Regions from separate parts of the Cedecea sp. B1(4) genome, predicted to be linked through region 1. Evidence: predicted binding sites of a transcription regulator. Region 1 holds the regulator's gene; the other holds the start of a gene.
The links. Region 1 encodes LexA, which represses DNA repair genes until DNA is damaged. Its sites were predicted from a motif close to TNCTGTATGTACATACAGNA; they were not measured.

Region 1 (5,939 bases):
AAGCTCCGGCAGGGAGGTAAGCAGCGCGACAATTTGCCCCCCAGCAAAAGCATAAATAGCGGCAAATGCTATCGCAACCAGCCCCGCCTGCCTGCACGCAGCCCCCCAAACTTCGAGCAACTGCCCACGGTTACGCGCCCCGTAAGCCTGCCCTGAATGGGCTTCTACGGCGTAAGCAAAGCCGTCCAGCGCATAGGCGGTAAAGGTCAACAGCGTCATCAGCACGGCGTTAACGGCGACAATTTCGCTGCCGAGACGCGCACCAAAAATGGTGATTGAAGCAAAGCAAATTTGCAGCAGCAGCGAACGCAGCATAATGTCGCGGTTGAGGGCCAGCAGCTTGCGTAAGTCCCCTTGCCAGGCCGTTTTGAGTCTAGCCCAACTGATGCCCCGCAGCTTCAGTACCTTCCGCACCATCACCAGGCCGATGATAAACGTCGCATATTCGGACACCGCCGTGGCCAACGCCGCCCCCTGCACGTTCATGTGCAGTCCCATCACCAGCCAGAGGTCGAGCACGATATTAATCAGGTTGCCGACGACCAACAGGATGACCGGCGCCCGCGCATACTGAACGCCCAACAACCAGCCTAACAGCACGAGATTAGCCAGTGATGCTGGAGCGCTAAGCCAGCGGATCTCCAGGAACCGCCTTGCCTGATACAACACCTCGTCATTACCGCCAACAACGTGCAGAGCAAGGTTGATCAGTGGATAACGCAGAACCACGATAGCCAGCCCGGCGATCATCGCCAGCATCAGGGGTTGAACCAGCGCGCGCGCCAGCCGCTGCGGATCGTTCGCACCAAACGCCTGTGCCGTTAACCCGGTGGTGCTCATGCGCAGAAAAAGCAGCAGCATAAAGAGAAAACTGGTCGCCGTTGCGCCGATAGCCACCCCGCCGAGATAGGTCGGGCTATCAAGATGGCCAATGACCGCCGTATCGACCAGGCCCAGTAACGGAACGGTGATGTTGGAAAAAATCATCGGCAGCGCAAGCCGCCACAGCGCACCATCCGTTGACGAAAAGAATCGCATGGGAATGATCCAGAGGAAAAAAGAGAGGTGTTTAGGCAGGTGGCACGGCAGAGTTACCGCACCACCGGAAGAGGTGTTACAGCCATTCACCGTTGCGGATCACCCCGACGGCCAGGCCTTCAATGCTAAAATTCTGCTCGCGAAGATCGACCACAATAGGCTGGAATTCGCTGTTTTCCGGCAGCAGGTGCACGGTGTTACCCTGCTTTTTCAGGCGTTTTACGGTCACTTCATCGTCGATACGCGCGACAACGACCTGGCCATTACGCACGTCCTGGGTTTTGTGAACGGCTAATAAATCACCGTCCATGATACCGATATCTTTCATCGACATGCCGCTGACGCGCAGCAGGAAATCGGCATTCGGCTTGAACAGAGAAGGGTCAACCTGGTAGTGGCCCTCGATGTGCTGTTGCGCCAGCAGCGGCTCACCGGCGGCAACACGGCCCACCAGCGGCAGGCCATTTTCTTCTTCAACCAGCAGACGAATGCCGCGTGATGCACCAGAAACAATCTCGATGGCACCTTTACGTGCCAGCGCTTTAAGATGCTCTTCCGCGGCGTTTGGAGAACGGAACCCCAGACGTTGTGCAATTTCGGCGCGCGTAGGTGGCATGCCGGTCTGGTTAATATGATCCCGAATGAGATCAAACACCTCTTGCTGCCTGGTAGTTAGTGCTTTCATTCCGCCCCCTGGGTGTTTATACAGTCATGCTGTGAGTATATACAGGCCCGGGCGATTTTGAAACCACAAATTAAGCAAAAAACCAGCGACTTAAACTATTCTGGAAGTGCTATCGCAAATGTGACCAAAGCAAGGTGGCCCAGGTCGCAACCGCAAGGATAATCGCTATCAATACCGCGGCCGAACCCATATCTTTGGCTCGCCCTGAAAGCTCGTGGTACTCGGTGCCGACACGGTCAACCAGCGCTTCAATGGCGCTGTTGAGGATTTCGACAATCATCACCAAAACAACCGAGCCAATCAGTAAAATACGTGTGATGGGGTCCACGTCCAGCCAGCAGGCGATGATGACAGCGATAACCGCCGCTACGCCCTCCTGACGAAAGGCGGCTTCGTTGATCCAGGCCGCACGTAGCCCCTTCCACGAGTAGCCTGCAGCCTTAATAATGCGGGTGATGCCGGTGGTATTATTCGCCATTCAAGGAAACCTTTTTAAATATTGAGCATCAATGCTCGCTGAGTCTAAATCGCAGCGCCACAGAAATTCCCCAGAGTTTCTGATATCCTTGCGGCGCATTTGCATTATTAACCTGAGGCTTTACATCATTTATGTCAGGCTGGCCAAGAATTTACTACAAATTACTGAATTTACCATTAAGCGTTCTGGTAAAGAGCAAGTCTATCCCGGCGGATCCCCAAACCGAACTCGGTCTGGACCCTTCACGCCCCATCATGTACGTCCTGCCCTACAATTCTAAGGCAGACTTACTGACGCTGCGTGCTCAATGTCTGGATCACGATCTGCCCGACCCGCTGGAACCTCTGGAAATTGACGGCGTACTGCTGCCGCGCTACGTGTTTATCCACGGCGGGCCGCGCGTCTTCACCTATTACACGCCAAAAGAAGAATCGGTAAAACTGTTCCACGATTATCTGGATCTGCACCGCAGCAATCCCGATCTCGATGTACAGATGGTGCCGGTTTCCGTGATGTTCGGCCGCTCGCCAGGGCGCGAAAAAGGTGAAATCAACCCGCCTTTACGCACGCTGAACGGCGTCCAGAAATTCTTTGCGGTTTCCTGGCTGGGTCGCGATAGCTTCGTGCGTTTCTCGCCGCCGGTTTCGCTTCGGCGCATGGCAACCGAACACGGCACGGACAAGATTATTGCCCAAAAATTGGCTCGCGTGGCGCGCACTCACTTTGCCCGCCAGCGCCTGGCCGCCGTTGGCCCGCGCCTGCCGGTTCGCCAGGATCTCTTCAACAAGCTGCTGGCGTCAAAAGCGATTGCCCGCGCGGTAGAAGATGAAGCTCGCAGCAAGAAAATCTCCCACGAAAAAGCGCAGCAAAACGCCGTCGCTCTGATGGAAGAGATTGCCGCGAACTTCTCCTACGAAGCCGTGCGTCTGACGGACCGCGTTTTAGGGTTAACCTGGAACCGCCTCTATCAGGGCATTAACGTGCATAACGCCGAACGCGTGCGCCAGCTTGCCCATGATGGCCACGAAATCGTCTATGTGCCCTGCCACCGCAGCCACATGGACTATCTGCTGCTTTCCTACGTGCTTTATCACCAGGGGCTGGTTCCGCCGCACATTGCCGCCGGGATCAACCTGAACTTCTGGCCAGCAGGGCCGATTTTCCGCCGCCTGGGCGCGTTCTTTATTCGCCGTACCTTCAAGGGCAACAAGCTTTACTCCACGGTATTCCGCGAATATCTGGGCGAGCTGTTCAGCCGCGGCTATTCCGTTGAATACTTTGTCGAGGGTGGCCGCTCCCGTACCGGCCGTTTGCTGGATCCTAAGACTGGCACGCTGTCGATGACCATTCAGGCCATGCTACGCGGCGGCACCCGCCCGATCACTCTGGTGCCGATTTACATCGGGTACGAGCACGTCATGGAAGTGGGCACTTACGCGAAAGAGCTACGCGGTGCGACCAAAGAAAAAGAGAGCTTCATGCAGATGGTGCGCGGCCTGAGTAAGCTGCGCAACCTCGGCCAGGGTTACGTTAACTTCGGCGAACCGCTGCCGCTGATGACCTACCTGAACCAGCATGTTCCGGAATGGAAAGACTCTATCGATCCGATAGAAGCAATTCGCCCGGCCTGGCTGACGCCAACGGTGAATGATATCGCTGCCGATATCATGGTGCGTATCAACAACGCAGGGGCCGCTAACGCCATGAACCTGTGCTGTACCGCGCTGCTTGCTTCACGCCAGCGTTCGCTGACCCGTGAACAGCTTACCGAACAGCTCGACTGCTACCTGAACCTGCTGCGCAACGTGCCGTATTCTCCGGACGCCACCGCACCAACTGTTTCCGCTGACGCGCTGATCGACCACGCGCTGCAGATGAACAAGTTCGAGGTGGAGAAAGACACCATCGGTGACATCATCATTCTGCCGCGCGAGCAGGCCGTGTTGATGACCTATTACCGCAACAACATCATGCACATGCTGGTGCTGCCGTCGCTGATGGCGTCCATCATTACTCAGCATCGCCACATCTCGCGCGCGGAGCTGCTGCGTCAGATAGAAGTCATTTACCCGATGCTGAAAGCCGAGCTGTTCCTGCGTTGGGAAAAAAGCGAGTTGGGCAGAGAAATTGATGCGCTGATCGCCGAGATGGAGCGTCAGGGTCTGGTCATGGTTGTCGGTGACGAAGTGCAGATCAACCCTCACCGTTCACGCACTCTGCAGCTTCTGGCGGCGGGCGTGCGCGAGACAATTCAGCGGTATGCCATCACCTTCTGGCAGTTGAGTGCCAACCCGTCGATCAACCGCGGGACGCTGGAACGCGAAAGCCGCACGGTGGCGCAGCGACTGTCCGTTCTGCACGGCATTAACGCCCCGGAATTCTTTGATAAAGCGGTCTTTACCTCGCTGGTTCTTACCCTGCGCGATGAAGGCTATATCAGCGATACCGGTGATGCAGACGCGACCGAAACCATCAAGGTTTACCAGATGCTGGCCGATCTTGTGACCTCGGACGTACGTCTGACGATTGAGAGCTCCGCTTCCCAGGACGCGGTTTCTTAATTCAGCAGAAACGAAAAAGGCGGGTGATTAACCCGCCTTTTTTATTGCCTGAAGACTGACTCAGAAATGCAGGTAGCTCAACGCCAGGCCCAGGAACAGCACCAGCCCGACATAGTTATTGTTCATAAACGCTTTAAAGCAGCCTTCACGCTCGCGTCTGGCGATCAGCTTCTGCTGATGCACAAACAGCCCGCCCGCCAGCAAAATTGACCAGTAGAACGCGCCACCCAGCCCATTGAGCCAGCCCACAACGCCCATCAACAGCATGGTGGCGATTTGCAGCAGGCCGATGATCAGCTTATCGTTGCGGCCAAACAGGATCGCCGTCGACTTAATGCCAATCTTCAGGTCGTCGTCGCGGTCGACCATCGCATACTGCGTGTCGTACGCCACGGTCCAGCAAATGTTAGCGAGGAACATCAGCCAGCAGCTTAATGGCACCGATTCGCTGGCGGCGGCAAATGCCATAGGAATGGACCAGCCAAAAGCCGCACCCAGCACCACCTGAGGCAAATGGGTGTAGCGCTTCATAAACGGATACACCCATGCCAGCGCCAGGCCGGCCACGGACAGCAAGATCGTCATGGTATTGAGCGTCAGCACCAGCAGGAAAGCCAGGCCCACCAGCACCGCGAACAGCATCTTCGCTTCTTTCTCAGAAACTGCGCCACTGGGCAGCGGGCGCTGAGCGGTGCGCTTTACGTGGCCGTCAAATTTACGGTCGGCATAATCGTTCACCACGCAGCCCGCGGCGCGCATCAGCCAGACGCCAGCGATAAAAACAACCAGATTCAGCAGCGAGGGTAAGCCCGGGGTGGCCACCCACAGCGCCCACAGCGTGGGCCATAGCAGCAACAAAGCGCCAATGGGCTTATCGGTACGCATTAACCGGTGATAAGCCAGCAGTTTTCCCTGCTTAAGACTCCACTCCATTATTTTTCCTCTTCGTACAGCGGAGATGCCGGCAGGAACAGTTCGGTCAGCAACAAAGGCTTACCGGAAAGTCTCAGTCGGGAACGGCGTCCCCACAGTTCGGCGCTGCGGCCAATCTCAATATAGTCACGCGTCAGGGTTGATGAACTAAACAGGTAGCGCCCGAGCGGCGTGTCACCAAGCTTTTGCAACGCCAGCTCAGGGCCATCAAGCGTGCTTTCAGGCACCACGGTGCGCCCCAGCA
Region 2 (5,939 bases), on a different contig from region 1:
CCCACTGTTTTTCGTCCCTCACGGCACTGCGGTAGAGTCCGAAATTTTTACCGTCTTTGTTGGAACGAATGTAGAACCCATGCTGGTAGTGATCGACCGTGTATTCATGATCTTTCCGGCGCGGGGCAAAAACTTGCGGTTCGGCGTCTGCCAGTTCGGCATCCAGTAACAAAGCCTCACTCGTCGTAGCGCTGGCAAGATGGATGACAACAAAATGCTGGGAGGTTGTTTTATGCACGCTGACGTAAAAAGCGTCATCTTTTTCTTCATACACCAGTTGGTCATCGGCCACCGGGTGGCCCAGCGTGTGCCGCCAGACCTGATAAGGCAGTAAGGTTTTGGGATGCTTGCGCACGTAGTAAAGCGTGACGGAGTCATTTGCCCAAACAAAACCGGTCGAGACATTATCCAGCAACTCCGGGTACCAGTTCCCGGTTTTCAAATTGCGCAGACGGATGCCGAACTGACGGCGGGAGAGATAGTCCTCTGCCAGGGCCATCACGGCATTGTCCGGCGTAATGGCAAATCCCCCCATGGTGTAGAACTCGCTATAGGCGGCACGCTGGTTGGCATCCAGCAAAACGTCCCACTCGCCCCACTCTTCTCTGACCGCAGATTGCCGCTGATAAATCGCGTACTCATTCCCTTTGTCATACACCTGGCGGTAGCGATAGCCGTTCTTCACATACGGGGCGGAAACATCGCGAGGAGGAACGCGAGCGATCATCTCTTTGAGCAGTTGATCCTGCAGCGCGCGCTGGCTCTCCATGATCCTTTTCCCGTAATCATTTTCCTGCTCAAGGTATTTCAGCACATCGGGATCGGCGCGGTCATCATCCCGCAGCCAGTAATAGTTATCCGTGCGGGTATCGCCATGCAGCGTCATAGCGTGAGGTATTTTTTTGGCTTTTGGCGGCATCACTTTCATCATTTTCCGTTTAACACCCCGTAAGGGTGGCAAATTCAGCCGGGCTTGCAAGCGGAACATGAAGGATTAAAAGAAAATGCCGGGAGAAACCCGGCACAGGCTGGTTGCAGGAGGATTACACCGCGAGCGGTTGTTTTTGCTGTTGAATATCTTGCTCAATACCGGAGCGGACATCCGGCGGTATGTTTAGCGCATCGCCCAGAGCGCTCAGGTAGCTACGTTCCATAAAGTGATCGATATCGATAGCCGTGCAGCTAAGGTAATAAAGCTCCAGCGCTTCCTCCTCATTTCTCACACCTTGTGCAAGCCCGTGAGGATCTAACGGCCTGTCGATCGCCCGTTCGACGAGCGCTTTACCTTCCCCGTCGATACCGACTTCACGCAGCTGTTGCTCAATAAACTGACGCTCTTTTGCATCGATATGGCCGTCGCTTTTCGCCGCAAAAACCAGCGCGGTAATTAATCTTTCGGTACGAACATCAACCGACGAGTGCGGCTCACTCCAGCCTGTGGAAACGGGCTGGCTCTGGCGAACCCGCTCCTTGTATTTGTTCCATAGCACGCTTCCGGCCACGGCGCCGCCGCCGACCAGAAGCGCACTGGTGCCGTATTTTGTTAACAACTTGCGGGACGATTTACTCGCCAGCAGTAACCCGGCTAATCCGCCCAGCGCCCCCGGCACCAGAAGTTTACCGATCCCTTCAGAGCTATTACCGGCTGCAGGCTGTGAAGATTGAGGAGAAGTAGATTGCCCCAGGAGCGACTGAAGCTGCTGTAACCAGTTATTCATGACGGAGATCCTCTGTTGACTTAACTCGTCGAGAGTAGGTCACAGGACGTCAAGAAACGTCGGACAGCGCTAAAGATGGGAAAAGAATCGCGCCGGCTGCCCGGCGCTTGCACCCAAGCCGAATTAGGCGGCTTTAGTGCGTTTACGTCCAGGGTGCTCGCTGACGTTGTCTTCCGCAGTTGGCGATTGTTCAAGCGCTGAGGACTCTGCGTCTGGCTCAAACTGACTTAATTCAGGCTCTGGCAGCTTGCCGTTTTTCAATACGCCCGCCAGCAGATCCTTGTTTTCCGCCATCCACATCGCCAGGGTGTCGCTCTGCCCTTCATCCAGCGCAATCGGGCTTTGCTGCAGCCAGTCGCCGAGGACTTCAGCCAGATCCAGCATTTTGTCGTAAGCGTCAGCATCCTTTTTACTGGCAAAGGCCATTTTTTCTTGTCCCTCTCTCACTACAACATATTTAATCTCGACCGCCATTTTGCAGCTCCGTTTACCTGTTTATTTATCCAGTATATCGCCATTCATTTTATCACACAAGCCGGAAAGCCGCTGCCAACGCAAACGTTTTCGTTTATACTACTGCGGTCTTTTTCTTTGTTAAGGCTAAATCACATGTCAACGTTGGGAACCGCTCTGCGCCCGGCAGCTACGCGAGTTATGCTGCTGGGTTCCGGTGAATTGGGTAAAGAAGTGGCCATTGAATGTCAGCGCCTCGGGGTAGAAGTTATCGCCGTCGATCGCTACGCAAATGCGCCGGCAATGCACGTCGCACACCGCAGCCACGTCATTAACATGCTGGATGCCGCGGCGCTAAAAGCGCTTGTCGCCGCCGAAATGCCCGATTTTATCGTTCCTGAAATTGAAGCCATTGCCACCGATGCCCTGCTGGAGCTTGAAGCCCAGGGTCAGCGAGTGGTGCCGTGCGCCCGCGCCACCAAACTCACTATGAACCGCGAAGGGATCCGCCGCCTGGCCGCAGAAGAACTCCAGTTGCCCACGTCGAGTTACCGCTTCGCCGACAGTGAGGACGCTTTCCGCCAGGCCGTGCAGGAGATTGGTTTGCCGTGCATTGTTAAACCGGTGATGAGTTCCTCCGGCAAAGGCCAGAGCTTCATCCGCACAGCCGACCAACTGGCAAAAGCCTGGGAATACGCCCAGCTAGGTGGGCGGGCCGGTAAAGGCCGCGTTATCGTTGAGGGCGTGGTCAATTTTGATTTTGAAATCACCCTGCTGACCATCAGCGCCGTTGACGGCGTGCATTTCTGCGCGCCTATCGGGCACCGTCAGGAAGAGGGCGACTACCGTGAATCCTGGCAGCCACAGCAGATGAGCGACATCGCGCTGGCAAAATCGAAAGAGATTGCTGAAAAAGTGGTTACCGCTCTGGGCGGCCACGGCCTGTTCGGCGTTGAGCTGTTTGTCTGCGGCGATGAGGTGATTTTCAGTGAAGTCTCCCCTCGCCCGCACGACACCGGCATGGTGACGTTGATTTCACAGGATCTGTCTGAGTTTGCGCTGCACGTTCGCGCCTTCCTCGGCCTGCCTGTCGGCGAAATTCGTCAGTATGGCCCTGCCGCATCGGCGGTGATCCTGCCTGAGTTGCAAAGCGATAACGTTAAATTTAGTAACGTGGGAGCTGCGCTGGGCGGCGGTTTACAGGTTCGCCTGTTCGGTAAGCCGGAGATCGCAGGTAAACGCCGCATGGGCGTGGCGCTGGCAACCGGTAACAGTGTCGATGAGGCAGTGACAAGGGCCGTGACGTCAGCCGCTCAGGTAAAAGTTGAAGGATAAAAAAATCGCCCTCAAATGAGGGCGATTGAGTCATTGGGCCCGCGTACTGCGGGCTTTTTTATGGCTTACTGCTTAGCGCCCTCTACCGCTTCACGGGCAAGCTTAGTGATCCGGTCGTAGTCGCCCGCCTCCAGCGCATCGGCCGGAACCAGCCAGGAACCACCGATGCACAGCACGCTTTTAAGCGCCAGGTAATCGCGGTAGTTAGCCGGAGAGATCCCCCCGGTTGGACAGAAACGCACCTGAGAGAACGGTCCTGCGATGGCCTGCAGCGCTTTAGTGCCACCGTTGGCTTCAGCCGGGAAGAATTTGAACTCTTTCAGGCCGTAGTCCATCCCCAGCATCAGTTCTGACACGGTGCTGATGCCTGGGATCAACGGAATGGTGCCTTCGGTCGCGGCTTTCAGCAGCGGCTCGGTCAGACCCGGGCTGATGGCAAACTGCGCGCCAGCTTCGGTCACTTCCGCAAGCTGCTGCGGGTTCAGCACAGTGCCCGCGCCGATAATGGCTTCAGGCACTTCTTTCGCAATCGCACGAATGGCATCGATAGCACAAGCTGTACGCAGCGTGACTTCCAGCACGCGGACGCCACCGGCCACCAGCGCTTTCGCCATTGGCACCGCATGCTCCAGCTTGTTAACAACAATAACCGGCACAACCGGACCGGTTTTCAGGATCTGTTCTGCTGTAGTTTTCCAATTTTTCATCTGAGCGCCTCTTAGCCACTTTTAATCTGTTCCGGGCATTACTGCCGCGGGCTTAAAATTTAATGCAGGTTGCGCCTTGTTCAGCGCCCGAAAGCTGTTCGCGCAATGCGCCGAATAACTCCCGACCGGTCCCTACGCGCTCGGCGCTGAGATCCGGGTGATAAGCAGTGCGCGCCGCAAGTACGGCTTCATCGACCAGCAACGTTAGCTCGCCCGTTTGGCCATTGACGCGAATAATGTCGCCATCCTGCACCTTCGCCAGCAGCCCGCCGTCGTATGCTTCCGGGGTAACATGGATTGCGGAAGGCACCTTCCCTGAGGCACCGGACAGTCTTCCATCTGTCACCAGAGCAATTTTGAAACAGCGGTCCAATAATACTCCAAGCGGCGGCATAAGTTTATGCAATTCTGGCATGCCGTTCGCTTTTGGCCCCTGATGGCGGACGACAACAACACAATCGCGGTCCAGTTTGCCGGCTTCAAAGGCAGGTAATACGTCATGCTGACTTTCAAAAATAACCGCCGGCGCTTCAATCACCTGATTTTCTACCGGTACCGCTGACGTTTTCATCACCGCCCGGCCCAGATTCCCGCTCAGCACTTTGGTTCCGCCGTGACGGGAGAACGGTTTTTCCATAGTGGCAATAACGTCGCTATCCAACGGCTGGCTCGCGCCTTCACGCCAGGCAAGCTGACCGTTGTCGAGCCACGGCTCCATGGTGTAGTGATGCAGGCCAAAACCGGCCACGGTGTTAACGTCTTCGTGCAGCAGGCCACCTTTCAGCAGCTCACGCAGCAGCACCGGCACACCGCCAGCCGCCTGGAAGTGGTTAATGTCGGCAGGACCGTTAGGATATAAACGAGCCAGCAGCGGCACAATTTCGGAGATCTCGGAGAAGTCGTCCCAGTTAATAATGATCCCGGCAGCGCGAGCCATCGCAACAAGATGCATGGTGTGGTTCGTCGAGCCGCCGGTAGCCAGCAGTGCAACAATGCCGTTCACCACCACTTTCTCATCAATCATTTTCCCGAGAGGCATCCATTCGTTGCCGTTGCCGGTCAGGCGAGTGACCTGGCGCGCCGCTGCGTCCGTCAGCGCGTGACGCAACTCTGCATCAGGCTGAACAAACGACGACCCCGGCAACTGCATGCCCATAAACTCAACCACCATCTGGTTGGTATTCGCCGTGCCGTAGAAAGTACAGGTCCCCGGCGCGTGATAAGAGGCAGCTTCCGCTTCCAGCAGCGCGAGGCGGTCAACTTTACCTTCCGCATAAAGCTGGCGAATGCGGACTTTTTCTTTGTTCGGCAAGCCGCTGGCCATCGGGCCTGATGGCACAAAGACGGCAGGGAGATGCCCAAAGGACAGCGCGGCCATCGTCAATCCCGGCACGATTTTGTCGCACACGCCAAGATAGAGCGCCCCGTCGAACATGTTATGGGAAAGACCAACGGCGGTAGACATGGCAATCACTTCCCGGCTCAGCAGCGAAAGCTCCATACCATCCTGACCCTGAGTCACCCCGTCACACATCGCCGGGACACCGCCTGCAACCTGCCCCACCGCGCCCACGGAATGCAGCGCCTTACGGATTTGCTCAGGGTAATGTTCATACGGCTGATGGGCGGAGAGCATGTCGTTGTAGGACGTGATGATCGCAATATTGTTACGCAACATGCTTTTCAGCGCCGCCTTATCGTCCGGCTGGCAGGCAGCGAAACCATG

Region 2: ACR6JA_RS04525 (YebG family protein) is a predicted target of LexA. The motif match lies at 2,208-2,227, and genes of this name have one in related genera.

The regions. Positions count from the first base shown of each region.
Region 1 is NZ_JCAHMZ010000012.1:32,255-38,193, reverse strand. It holds gene dinF (MATE family efflux transporter DinF) at 1-1,038, opposite strand, end outside; gene lexA (transcriptional repressor LexA) at 1,115-1,723, opposite strand; gene ACR6JA_RS20375 (diacylglycerol kinase) at 1,833-2,201, opposite strand; gene plsB (glycerol-3-phosphate 1-O-acyltransferase PlsB) at 2,333-4,762, shown strand; gene ubiA (4-hydroxybenzoate octaprenyltransferase) at 4,823-5,695, opposite strand; gene ubiC (chorismate lyase) at 5,695-5,939, opposite strand, start outside.
Region 2 is NZ_JCAHMZ010000002.1:225,499-231,437, reverse strand. It holds gene ptrB (oligopeptidase B) at 1-919, opposite strand, end outside; gene ACR6JA_RS04530 (tellurite resistance TerB family protein) at 1,044-1,718, opposite strand; gene ACR6JA_RS04525 (YebG family protein) at 1,842-2,192, opposite strand; gene purT (formate-dependent phosphoribosylglycinamide formyltransferase) at 2,328-3,506, shown strand; gene kdgA (bifunctional 4-hydroxy-2-oxoglutarate aldolase/2-dehydro-3-deoxy-phosphogluconate aldolase) at 3,572-4,213, opposite strand; gene edd (phosphogluconate dehydratase) at 4,266-5,939, opposite strand, start outside.